DNA from 2 places in the Streptomyces sp. B3I8 genome. Region 1 is predicted to be linked to the other one. Evidence: predicted binding sites of a transcription regulator. Region 1 holds the regulator's gene; the other holds the start of a gene.
The links. Region 1 encodes HrcA, which represses chaperone genes, less so after heat shock. Its sites were predicted from a motif close to TTNGCACTCNGNNNNNCNGAGTGCNAA; they were not measured.
Positions count from the first base shown of each region.

Region 1 (4,885 bases):
CCGGGGGCGGGGCGGGAGGTGCTGTCGGCGGAGGACCGGCGGGTGGAGCGGATCCTGTTGGAGCTGCGGTTGCGGGAGGGGGTGCCGTTGCGGTTGCTGCGGGAGGAGGGGCTCGCGGCGTCCCGGCGGGCCCTGGCGGACGGGCTGCTGCTGCCGGCCCCGTACGAGGAGGGCCGGGCGGCGCTCACCCTGCGGGGGCGGTTGCTGGCGGATGCGGTGGTACGGGACCTGGTGGACTGACGGGGCCTGCGGGGGCGCCCGGGATTCTTTCGCCCCCGCCGCCCCTGCCCTTCCCGTCCCTCAAGGGGCTCCGCGCGAGAGTTCACCCACCCGCACGCCAGGGGCCAACCCCGCTCAACCCTCCGGTGGGGCCGTGACGAAGTCGATCAGTTCCTCCACGCGGCCCAGGAGCGCCGGCTCCAGGTCCTTGTACGTCCGCACCGCGGACAGGATCCGCTGCCACGCCGCCCCGGTGTTCTCGTCCCACCCCAGCCGCCGGCACACCCCCGTCTTCCAGTCCTCCCCCCGCGGCACCCGCGGCCACCGCCCGATGCCCAGCGCCGCCGGCTTCACCGCCTCCCACACGTCGATGAACGGATGCCCCACCACCAGCGCGTACTCGCTCGTCACCGCCTCGGCGATCCGGGACTCCTTGGAGCCGGGGACGAGATGGTCGACGAGGACCCCCAGCCGCGCGTCCGGTCCGGGCGCGAACTCCTCGACCACCGCCGGAAGATCGTCGATCCCGGAGAGGTACTCCACGACGACCCCCTCCACCCGCAGGTCGTCGCCCCACACCTTCTCCACCAGCTCCGCGTCGTGCCGTCCCTCGACGTAGATCCGCCCGGCCCGCGCCACCCGCGCCCGCGCCTGCGGCACCGCGACGGACCCCGACGCCGTCCGCGTGGGACGCACCGGTCCCCGCCCCGTCGCGGCAGGCCGTACCAGCGTCACCGGCCGCCCCTCCAGCAGGAACCCGCGCGGCTCCATCGGGAAGACGCGGTGCTTGCCGAAGCGGTCCTCCAGGGTCACCGTGCCGGCCTCGCAGCGGATCACCGCCCCGCAGAAACCGGTGCCCGGCTCCTCCACCACCAGCCCCGGTTCGGCCGGAACCTCCGGTACGGGCGCGGGCTTCTTCCACGGCGGGGTCAGATCCGGAGAGTACTGGCGCATCCGACCGACGATAGGGAAAGCTCCCCGCCCGTCACGGCGACACGCCGAAGCGGCGGGCCAGCGCGTCCCGTTGGGCACGGACGAACCGCGCGTCGAGCACCGCTCCGTGGCCGGGCACGTACACCGCGTCCTCGCCGCCGAGGTCGAGCAGCCGGTCCAGCGCGGCCGGCCAGTGCGCGGGTACGGCGTCGGGACCCGCCTGCGGCTCGCCGGACTCCTCGACCAGGTCGCCGCAGAAGACGACCTTCGGGGACGAGGGCGTGGCGGGGACCAGTACCGCGAGGTCGTGCGCGGTGTGGCCGGGGCCCACGTCGGCCAGCAGCACGGTGAACCCGCCGCCCAGGTCGAGGGTCCACTCGCCGCGGACGTGGTGGCGGGGAGGGACCAGGGAGCGTGCCGCCTCGGCCGCCGCGTCCTCCGCCAGCCCGTTGCGTACGGCGTCCGCGCGCAACTCCTCCCGGCCGCGCGCCGTGTACGCCACGTCGATGCCGACCGCGCCGAACACCTCCGCGTCCCCGAACGCCGCCGCACCGAAGACGTGATCGAAGTGCGGGTGGGTCAGCGCGAGATGCGTCACACGGCGCACGGGACCCGTGCCGGTGCCGGTCTTGGTCCCGGTGCCCCCGCCCAGCGACCGTTCCGCCTCCTCCCGCAGCCACCCGCCCTCCGCCACGCTCGACCCCGCGTCCACCAGCAGCGCCGCGCTCTCACCCACGACGAGCCCGGCGGTGCAGTCCCACCGGGGCAGCCGGCACCGCCCGACCCGGGCCGTCACCCGTTCCCACCCCGACGCCTGCTCCGCACGGTCCTCCCACAGCACGCTCATACCGGGACGCTAGCCCCAGAGGCGGTCGCCGGGCACGGCATCGCAGGCCCCGCCCTTGCCCGGCCCGTACCCCCCGGCCGTACACTGGACCGGGGATGTTGGCACTCGCGCACGTGGAGTGCCAGGCACAGTAGCCAACGGGACAGCCTTCTGGAGGTGCGCGCGGTGCTCAGTGAACGCAGGCTCGAAGTGCTGCGCGCCATCGTCCAGGACTACGTGGGCACCGAGGAGCCGGTGGGCTCCAAGGCGCTCACCGAACGGCACAACCTCGGCGTCTCCCCGGCCACCGTGCGCAACGACATGGCGGCCCTCGAGGACGAGGGCTTCATCGCGCAGCCGCACACCAGCGCCGGGCGCATCCCCACGGACAAGGGCTACCGCCTCTTCGTCGACAAGCTGGCCGGCGTCAAACCGATGACGGCGCCCGAGCGGAGGGCGATCCAGAACTTCCTCGACGGCGCGGTCGACCTGGACGACGTCGTCGCCCGCACGGTGCGGCTGCTCGCGCAGCTCACCCGGCAGGTGGCGGTCGTGCAGTACCCCTCGCTGACCCGTTCGACCGTGCGGCACGTGGAGTTGCTGTCGCTCGCCCCCGCGCGGGTGATGCTGGTGCTGATCACGGACACCGGACGGGTGGAGCAGCGGATGATCGACTGCCCGGTGCCGTTCGGCGAGGCCTCGCTCGCGGACCTGCGGGCGCGGCTGAACAGCCGGGTCGCGGGGCGCCGTTTCGCGGACGTGCCGCAGCTCGTGCAGGACCTTCCGGAGGCGTTCGAGGAACCGGAGGACCGCGCCACGGTCGCCACGGTGCTCTCCACGCTGCTGGAGACGCTGGTCGAGGAGACCGAGGAGCGGCTGATGATCGGCGGCACCGCCAATCTCACCCGCTTCGGACATGACTTCCCTCTCACCATCCGGCCCGTCCTGGAGGCGCTGGAGGAGCAGGTCGTGCTCCTCAAGTTGCTGGGCGAGGCGAAGGATTCGGCCATGACCGTGCGTATCGGTCACGAGATCGCCCATGAGGGACTCAACTCCACGTCCGTCGTCTCCGTCGGCTACGGTTCGGGCGACGAGGCAGTAGCCAAACTCGGCGTGGTCGGACCGACACGCATGGATTACCCGGGAACGATGGGAGCGGTACGAGCGGTGGCACGGTACGTCGGACAGATCCTGGCGGAGTCTTAAGGTGGCCACGGACTACTACGCCGTGCTCGGCGTGCGCCGCGACGCGTCGCAGGATGAGATCAAGAAGGCCTTCCGGCGGCTCGCCCGCGAGCTGCATCCGGACGTCAACCCCGATCCCAAGACGCAGGAGCGTTTCAAGGAGATCAACGCCGCCTACGAGGTGTTGTCGGACCCGCAGAAGAAGCAGGTCTACGACCTCGGCGGCGACCCCCTGTCGCAGAGCGGCGGGGGCGGTGCGGGCGGCTTCGGCGCCGGCGGCTTCGGCAACTTCTCCGACATCATGGACGCGTTCTTCGGCACGGCGTCGCAGCGCGGGCCGCGCTCGCGCACCCGTCGCGGCCAGGACGCCATGATCCGGATCGATGTCGAACTCGACGAGGCGGCCTTCGGCACCACGAAGGACATCCAGGTCGACACGGCGGTCGTCTGCACGACCTGCAACGGAGAGGGTGCCGCGCCCGGCACCTCCGCGCAGACCTGCGACATGTGCCGCGGCCGCGGCGAGGTCTCGCAGGTCACCCGGTCCTTCCTGGGCCAGGTCATGACCTCCCGGCCCTGCCCCCAGTGCCAGGGCTTCGGCACGGTCGTGCCCACCCCGTGCCCCGAGTGCGCGGGCGACGGCCGGATCCGCTCCCGCCGGACGCTGACGGTGAAGATTCCCGCCGGTGTCGACAACGGCACGCGCATCCAGCTCGCCGGGGAGGGCGAGGTCGGGCCGGGCGGCGGTCCCGCCGGTGACCTCTACGTGGAGATCCACGAGACCGCGCACTCCATGTTCCAGCGGCGCGGCGACGACCTGCACTGCACGGTGACGATCCCGATGACGGCGGCGGCGCTCGGCACGAAGGTGCCGCTGGAGACGCTGGACGGCCTGGAGGAGATCGACATCCGGCCCGGCACGCAGTCCGGGCAGTCGGTACCGCTGCACGGGCGGGGCGTCACGCACCTGCGGGGCGGGGGGCGTGGGGACCTCGTGGTGCACGTCGAGGTGCAGACGCCGGGGAAGCTCGATCCCGAGCAGGAGCGGTTGCTGCGGGAGCTGGCGAAGCTACGGGGTGAGGAACGGCCGACGGGGCAGTTCCAGCCGGGGCAGCAGGGTCTGTTCTCGCGTCTGAAGGACGCGTTCAACGGCCGCTGACGCGGCCGGGGTTCCCTCGCACCGCCTCCGGGTGCGCCCGGACTTCTTCCCCGCCTCCGCCACCCCTTCCCGTCCCGACCCCGGGGGCCGCGCCCCCGGACCTCCGAGGCGCGTGGGAGCTCGGATGGGCGGGGTACATCGGCGGGTGCACGTACGTCGTGGCCGGTCGCGCAGTCCCCACCCGCCCGCACCCGCCGCACCCGCCCGCGCGCCGCATCCCCCGAGCTCTCCCGCGCCCCGCCCGCAGGGCGCCCGGGGTGGGAGGGGCGAAGCCCCTGGGGGACGGGGAGGGTACGGGCGGCGGGGGCGGAAAACGCTGGCGGAACCGTCGATTCGGACTCTTCGGGGGGACGTGGCACCATGCGGGCATGTCCTCCCCGCTGACCGATCTGTTCCCGCACCCGATCGTGCAGGCCCCCATGGCCGGCGGCGTGTCGGTGCCGCGGCTGGCCGCCGCCGTCAGTGACGCCGGCGGTCTGGGTTTCCTCGCCGCCGGTTACAAGACCGCCGACGGCCTGTACCAGGAGATCAAGCAGATCCGCGGACTGACGTCCCGTCCCTTC
Region 1 covers NZ_JAUSYN010000002.1:2,235,017-2,239,901, reverse strand. The annotation lists gene hemW (radical SAM family heme chaperone HemW) at 1-240, shown strand, start outside; gene QFZ64_RS12055 (DUF3097 domain-containing protein) at 355-1,173, opposite strand; gene QFZ64_RS12050 (MBL fold metallo-hydrolase) at 1,205-1,999, opposite strand; gene hrcA (heat-inducible transcriptional repressor HrcA) at 2,165-3,184, shown strand; gene dnaJ (molecular chaperone DnaJ) at 3,186-4,322, shown strand; gene QFZ64_RS12035 (nitronate monooxygenase) at 4,691-4,885, shown strand, end outside.

Region 2 (4,885 bases), 930 kb from region 1:
CTCCAGCTCCTGGGGCGTCCCGGCGAGCCGCGCGTCGTAGCTGTCGGCCTTCCACTGCGAGTAGCGGAAGATGACCGGGAACTCCGGCGACACCCGCGCCCGAACCGCCTCGACGATCTCCACCGCGAACTTCGCGCGGGCCACCGGGTCGCCGCCGTAGGCGTCGGTGCGGCGGTTGGTGTGCTCCCACAGGAACTGGTCGATGAGGTAGCCGTGGGCGCCGTGCAGTTCGACGCCGTCGAAGCCGATGCGCTCGGCGGCGGCGGCCGCGTCGGCGAACGCGGCGATGACGTCGTCCAGGTCCTGCCGGGTCATCGCCCGGCCGGTGGCCTCGGCCTCGCCGCCGCGCAGACCGGAGGGGCCGACGGCGGGGGCGTCCGGGAAGGGCGGACGGCCCTGCTCACGGACCATGCCGACGTGCCAGAGCTGCGGCACGATCGTGCCGCCCGCCCCGTGCACCGCGTCGGCGACCTCCGCCCAGCCCGCGAGCTGCTCCTCGCCGTGGAACCGGGGGACGCGGTCGCTGATACCGGCGGAGGGGTGGCCGACATAGGTGCCCTCGGTGACGATCAGCCCGACGCCCGCGGCGGCCCGGCGGGCGTAGTAGGCGCGCACGTCCTCGCCCGGGACGCCGCCCGGGGAGAACATGCGGGTCATCGGCGCCATGACGATGCGGTTGGGGACGGTCAGGCCGTTCAGGGCGACGGGGCGGGAGAGGATCCGCGCGGCGCGGGAGGCGGAGGTGTCCGCACCGGAGGTGGTGGTGTCGGCGGGGGCGGTCATACGGGCTCCTCGAGGACGTGGATAAACCGTTCAGTATGTGCACGCGCATGCAATGCGCCCCTTGGTCAATGTCTTGTACGGCCCACGCATTCCCGTCCGCCCCACCACTGTGACCGCGACCTCCCGAGCCTCCGTGCGGCGCGGGCGCCGAACACGCCGAAGGGCGGCACCCCCCGTGCGGGGAGTGCCGCCCTCTGTCGCACTCGAACGTCGGCGTGTGCCGGCCTGTGCCGGTCCACGACGGCGTGCGTCGGACTTCCTGTCCGGTCCTCGGTGGGCCCGGCCCGGCTGGAGGCCGGACCCGGAGAGGATCAGAAGTCCATGTCACCGCCCGGCATGCCGCCCGGAGCGCCCGCCGGGGCGGCCTTCTCCGGCTTGTCGGCGATGACGGCCTCGGTGGTCAGGAAGAGCGCGGCGATGGAGGCGGCGTTCTGCAGCGCGGAACGGGTCACCTTCGCCGGGTCGATGATGCCTTCCTTGACCAGGTCGACGTACTCGCCGGTCGCGGCGTTCAGGCCGTGGCCCGGGGTCAGGTTGCGCACCTTCTCCACCACGACGCCGCCCTCGAGGCCGGCGTTGACCGCGATCTGCTTCAGCGGGGCCTCGAGCGCCAGCTTGACGGCGGCGGCACCGGTGGCCTCGTCGCCCTCGAGCTCCAGCTTCTCGAAGACCTGGGAGGCCTGGAGCAGGGCCACGCCACCACCGGCGACGATGCCCTCCTCGACGGCCGCCTTCGCGTTGCGGACGGCGTCCTCGATGCGGTGCTTGCGCTCCTTGAGCTCCACCTCGGTGGCGGCACCGGCCTTGATGACCGCGACGCCGCCGGCGAGCTTCGCCAGGCGCTCCTGCAGCTTCTCGCGGTCGTAGTCGGAGTCGCTGTTGTCGATCTCGGCGCGGATCTGGTTGACCCGGCCGGCGACCTGGTCGGCGGAGCCGGCGCCGTCGACGATGGTGGTCTCGTCCTTGGTGATGACGACCTTGCGGGCGCGGCCCAGGAGCTCCAGACCGGCGTTCTCCAGCTTGAGGCCGACCTCCTCGGAGATGACCTCGCCGCCCGTGAGGATGGCGATGTCGCCGAGCATGGCCTTGCGGCGGTCACCGAAGCCCGGGGCCTTGACGGCGACGGACTTGAAGGTGCCACGGATCTTGTTGACGACCAGGGTCGACAGGGCCTCGCCCTCGACGTCCTCGGCGATGATCAGCAGCGGCTTGCCCGACTGCATGACCTTCTCCAGGAGCGGGAGCAGGTCCTTGACCGCGGAGATCTTGGAGTTGGCGATGAGGATGTAGGGGTCCTCGAGCGACGCCTCCATGCGCTCCATGTCGGTCGCGAAGTACGCCGAGATGTAGCCCTTGTCGAAGCGCATGCCCTCGGTGAGCTCGAGCTCCAGACCGAAGGTCTGCGACTCCTCGACCGTGATGACGCCTTCCTTGCCGACCTTGTCCATCGCCTCGGCGATGAGCTCGCCGATCTGGGTGTCGGCGGCGGAGATGGAGGCCGTGGAGGCGATCTGCTCCTTCGTCTCGACCTCCTTGGCCTGGTCGAGCAGGGCGGCGGAGACGGCCTCGACGGCCTTCTCGATACCGCGCTTCAGGGCCATCGGGTTGGCGCCGGCCGCCACGTTGCGCAGGCCCTCGCGGACCAGCGCCTGGGCGAGGACGGTCGCGGTGGTCGTACCGTCACCGGCGACGTCGTCCGTCTTCTTGGCGACTTCCTTGACCAGCTCGGCGCCGATCTTCTCGTACGGGTCCTCGAGCTCGATCTCCTTGGCGATGGAGACACCATCGTTGGTGATCGTGGGGGCGCCCCACTTCTTCTCGAGGACGACGTTTCGGCCCTTGGGGCCGAGCGTCACCTTCACGGCGTCCGCGAGCTGGTTCATGCCGCGCTCGAGGCCGCGCCGCGCCTCCTCGTCGAACGCGATGATCTTGGCCATGTGAAGTGGTCCTCCCGGACTGGGGTGGATTGCTCCGGACCGCGCCCGCGCCCGCGACGGACGGCACCGGCTGGTGGTTCCTTGCCCCACCTCGCCAGGGCCTCACCGACCCGGTCCATAGTTGTCACTCTCACCTTGTGAGTGCTAACGCCAATGATTAGCACTCACCCCCCGAGAGTGCAAGCGCCACCCCGCGGAACCCGGACGGACCGGCGGGCCCGCGGGCGCCCGACGCCGCCCCGGTTCCGGACGGACCGGCGGGCCCGCGGGCGCCCGACGCCGCCCCGGTTCCGGACAGACCGAAGGGCCCGCGGGCACCCGACGGTGCCCACGAGCCCTTCGTTCACGTCGAACTTTCAGTCGGCGCGCGCGTCAGCCGGCAACGCGGACCATGTCCGCCTGCGGCCCCTTCTGACCCTGCGAGATCTCGAACTCGACCCGCTGGCCCTCTTCCAGAGTGCGGTAACCGTCCATCTGGATCGCGCTGTAGTGGACGAACACATCCGCACCACCGTCGACCGCGATGAAGCCGTACCCCTTCTCCGCGTTGAACCACTTGACGGTGCCCTGAGCCATGCCTAACTCCCCTATTACTGGCCCTTGCACGGATCCGCACTTCGCGGATCCGGGTCAGACCTCACCCCCCAACGGTTGGGGGCGTGCGCCGGAACGCGTCGACCGCGGCTGAATGTATCTGTCCAACTGCCGTGTGCAACAGGTCAGTCGGACGAGAAATCTGGGCACGACCGGTCGGGAATGTACGGAGAATTCGCTCGAATTCAGGGCAAGTCGGACCGCACAAAAGGCGCATAGGACGCAAAAGCCCTGCACACTTTGGCTACTTCTTGTCGGAAGCCCGACAAGATTGCCGTCGCCCGGTCTCGGAAATCCGGGGTGCGTTCCCCAATTGTATCGCGCTCAATCATACAGAATTACCCCCTCCGCTTCTCTCGCGGAGGGGGTAATTCGTTCTACGCTGAGTGATCTGCATTACCGAGGGTAAGGGACGCGGAACGTGGACGCCGTCCGGCGCGTCCCGCCCGCCACGCCCGTCTCAGCCGCCGGCGACCGCGGGGATGATCGACACGCCCGCACCCTGCGGCGTCGCCGTGTCGAGCCCCTGCTCGAAGCGGACGTCGTCGTCGTTGACGTACACGTTGACGAAACGGCGCAGCTTGCCCTGGTCGTCCAGGACCCGGGCGGCGATCCCGGTGTGGTTCTTCTCCAGGTCCGCGATGACCTCGCCGAGGGTCGTGCCCTCGGCGTCGACCTCGGCCTTGCCGCCGGTGTAGGTGCGCAGGATGGTGGGGATGCGAACGGTGACGCTCATGGGGGTGATGACCTCCGGTCGGGTGCGAGGGTGCCCGTAGGGGGGCGCTGTGGGGAAGGGGGGACGGCCGGTCCTGCCGCGCGAGGGCCGCGCGGGGGCTACGCGAGCCCCGCCTCCCGGAAGGACTCCAGGGACGGCCGGATCGTCGCGGTGAGCCCCGTGCCCGCCACCGCGTCCAGCGTCTTGAGGCCGTCACCGGTGTTGAGGACGACGGTCGTCAGCGACGGGTCGAGCACACCGGCCTCGATCAGCTTGCGCGTGACGCCGACCGTCACACCGCCGGCGGTCTCCGCGAAGATGCCCTCGGTCCGCGCCAGCAGCCGGATCGCGTCGACGATCGCCTCGTCGTTCACGTCCTCCACCGCACCGCCCGTGCGGCGTGCGATGTCCAGCACGTAGGGGCCGTCGGCCGGGTTGCCGATCGCCAGCGACTTGGCGATCGTGTCCGGCTTCTGCGGCCGTACGACGTCGTGGCCCGCCTTGAACGCGGTCGACACCGGCGAACAGCCCTCCGCCTGGGCGCCGAAGATCTTGTACGGCCGGTCCTCGACGAGCCCGAGCTCGATCAGCTCCCGCAGCCCCTTGTCGATCTTCGTGAGCTGGGAGCCGGAGGCGATGGGCACCACGAGCTGGTCGGGCAGCCGCCAGCCGAGCTGCTCGCAGATCTCGTACGCCAGCGTCTTGGAACCCTCGGCGTAGTACGGCCGCAGGTTGACGTTGACGAAGCCCCAGCCCTCGCCCGCCGGGTCGCCGATCAGCTCGGAGCAGAAACGGTTCACGTCGTCGTAGTTGCCCTCGATGCCGACGAGCTCGCCGCCGTAGATCGCGGCCATGA
Region 2 covers NZ_JAUSYN010000002.1:3,169,526-3,174,410, forward strand. The annotation lists gene QFZ64_RS16060 (NADH:flavin oxidoreductase) at 1-783, opposite strand, end outside; gene groL (chaperonin GroEL) at 1,095-2,720, opposite strand; gene QFZ64_RS16070 (cold-shock protein) at 3,093-3,296, opposite strand; gene QFZ64_RS16075 (MoaD/ThiS family protein) at 3,775-4,050, opposite strand; gene thrC (threonine synthase) at 4,149-4,885, opposite strand, start outside.
Region 2: groL (chaperonin GroEL) is a predicted target of HrcA. The motif match lies at 2,878-2,904, and genes of this name have one in related genera.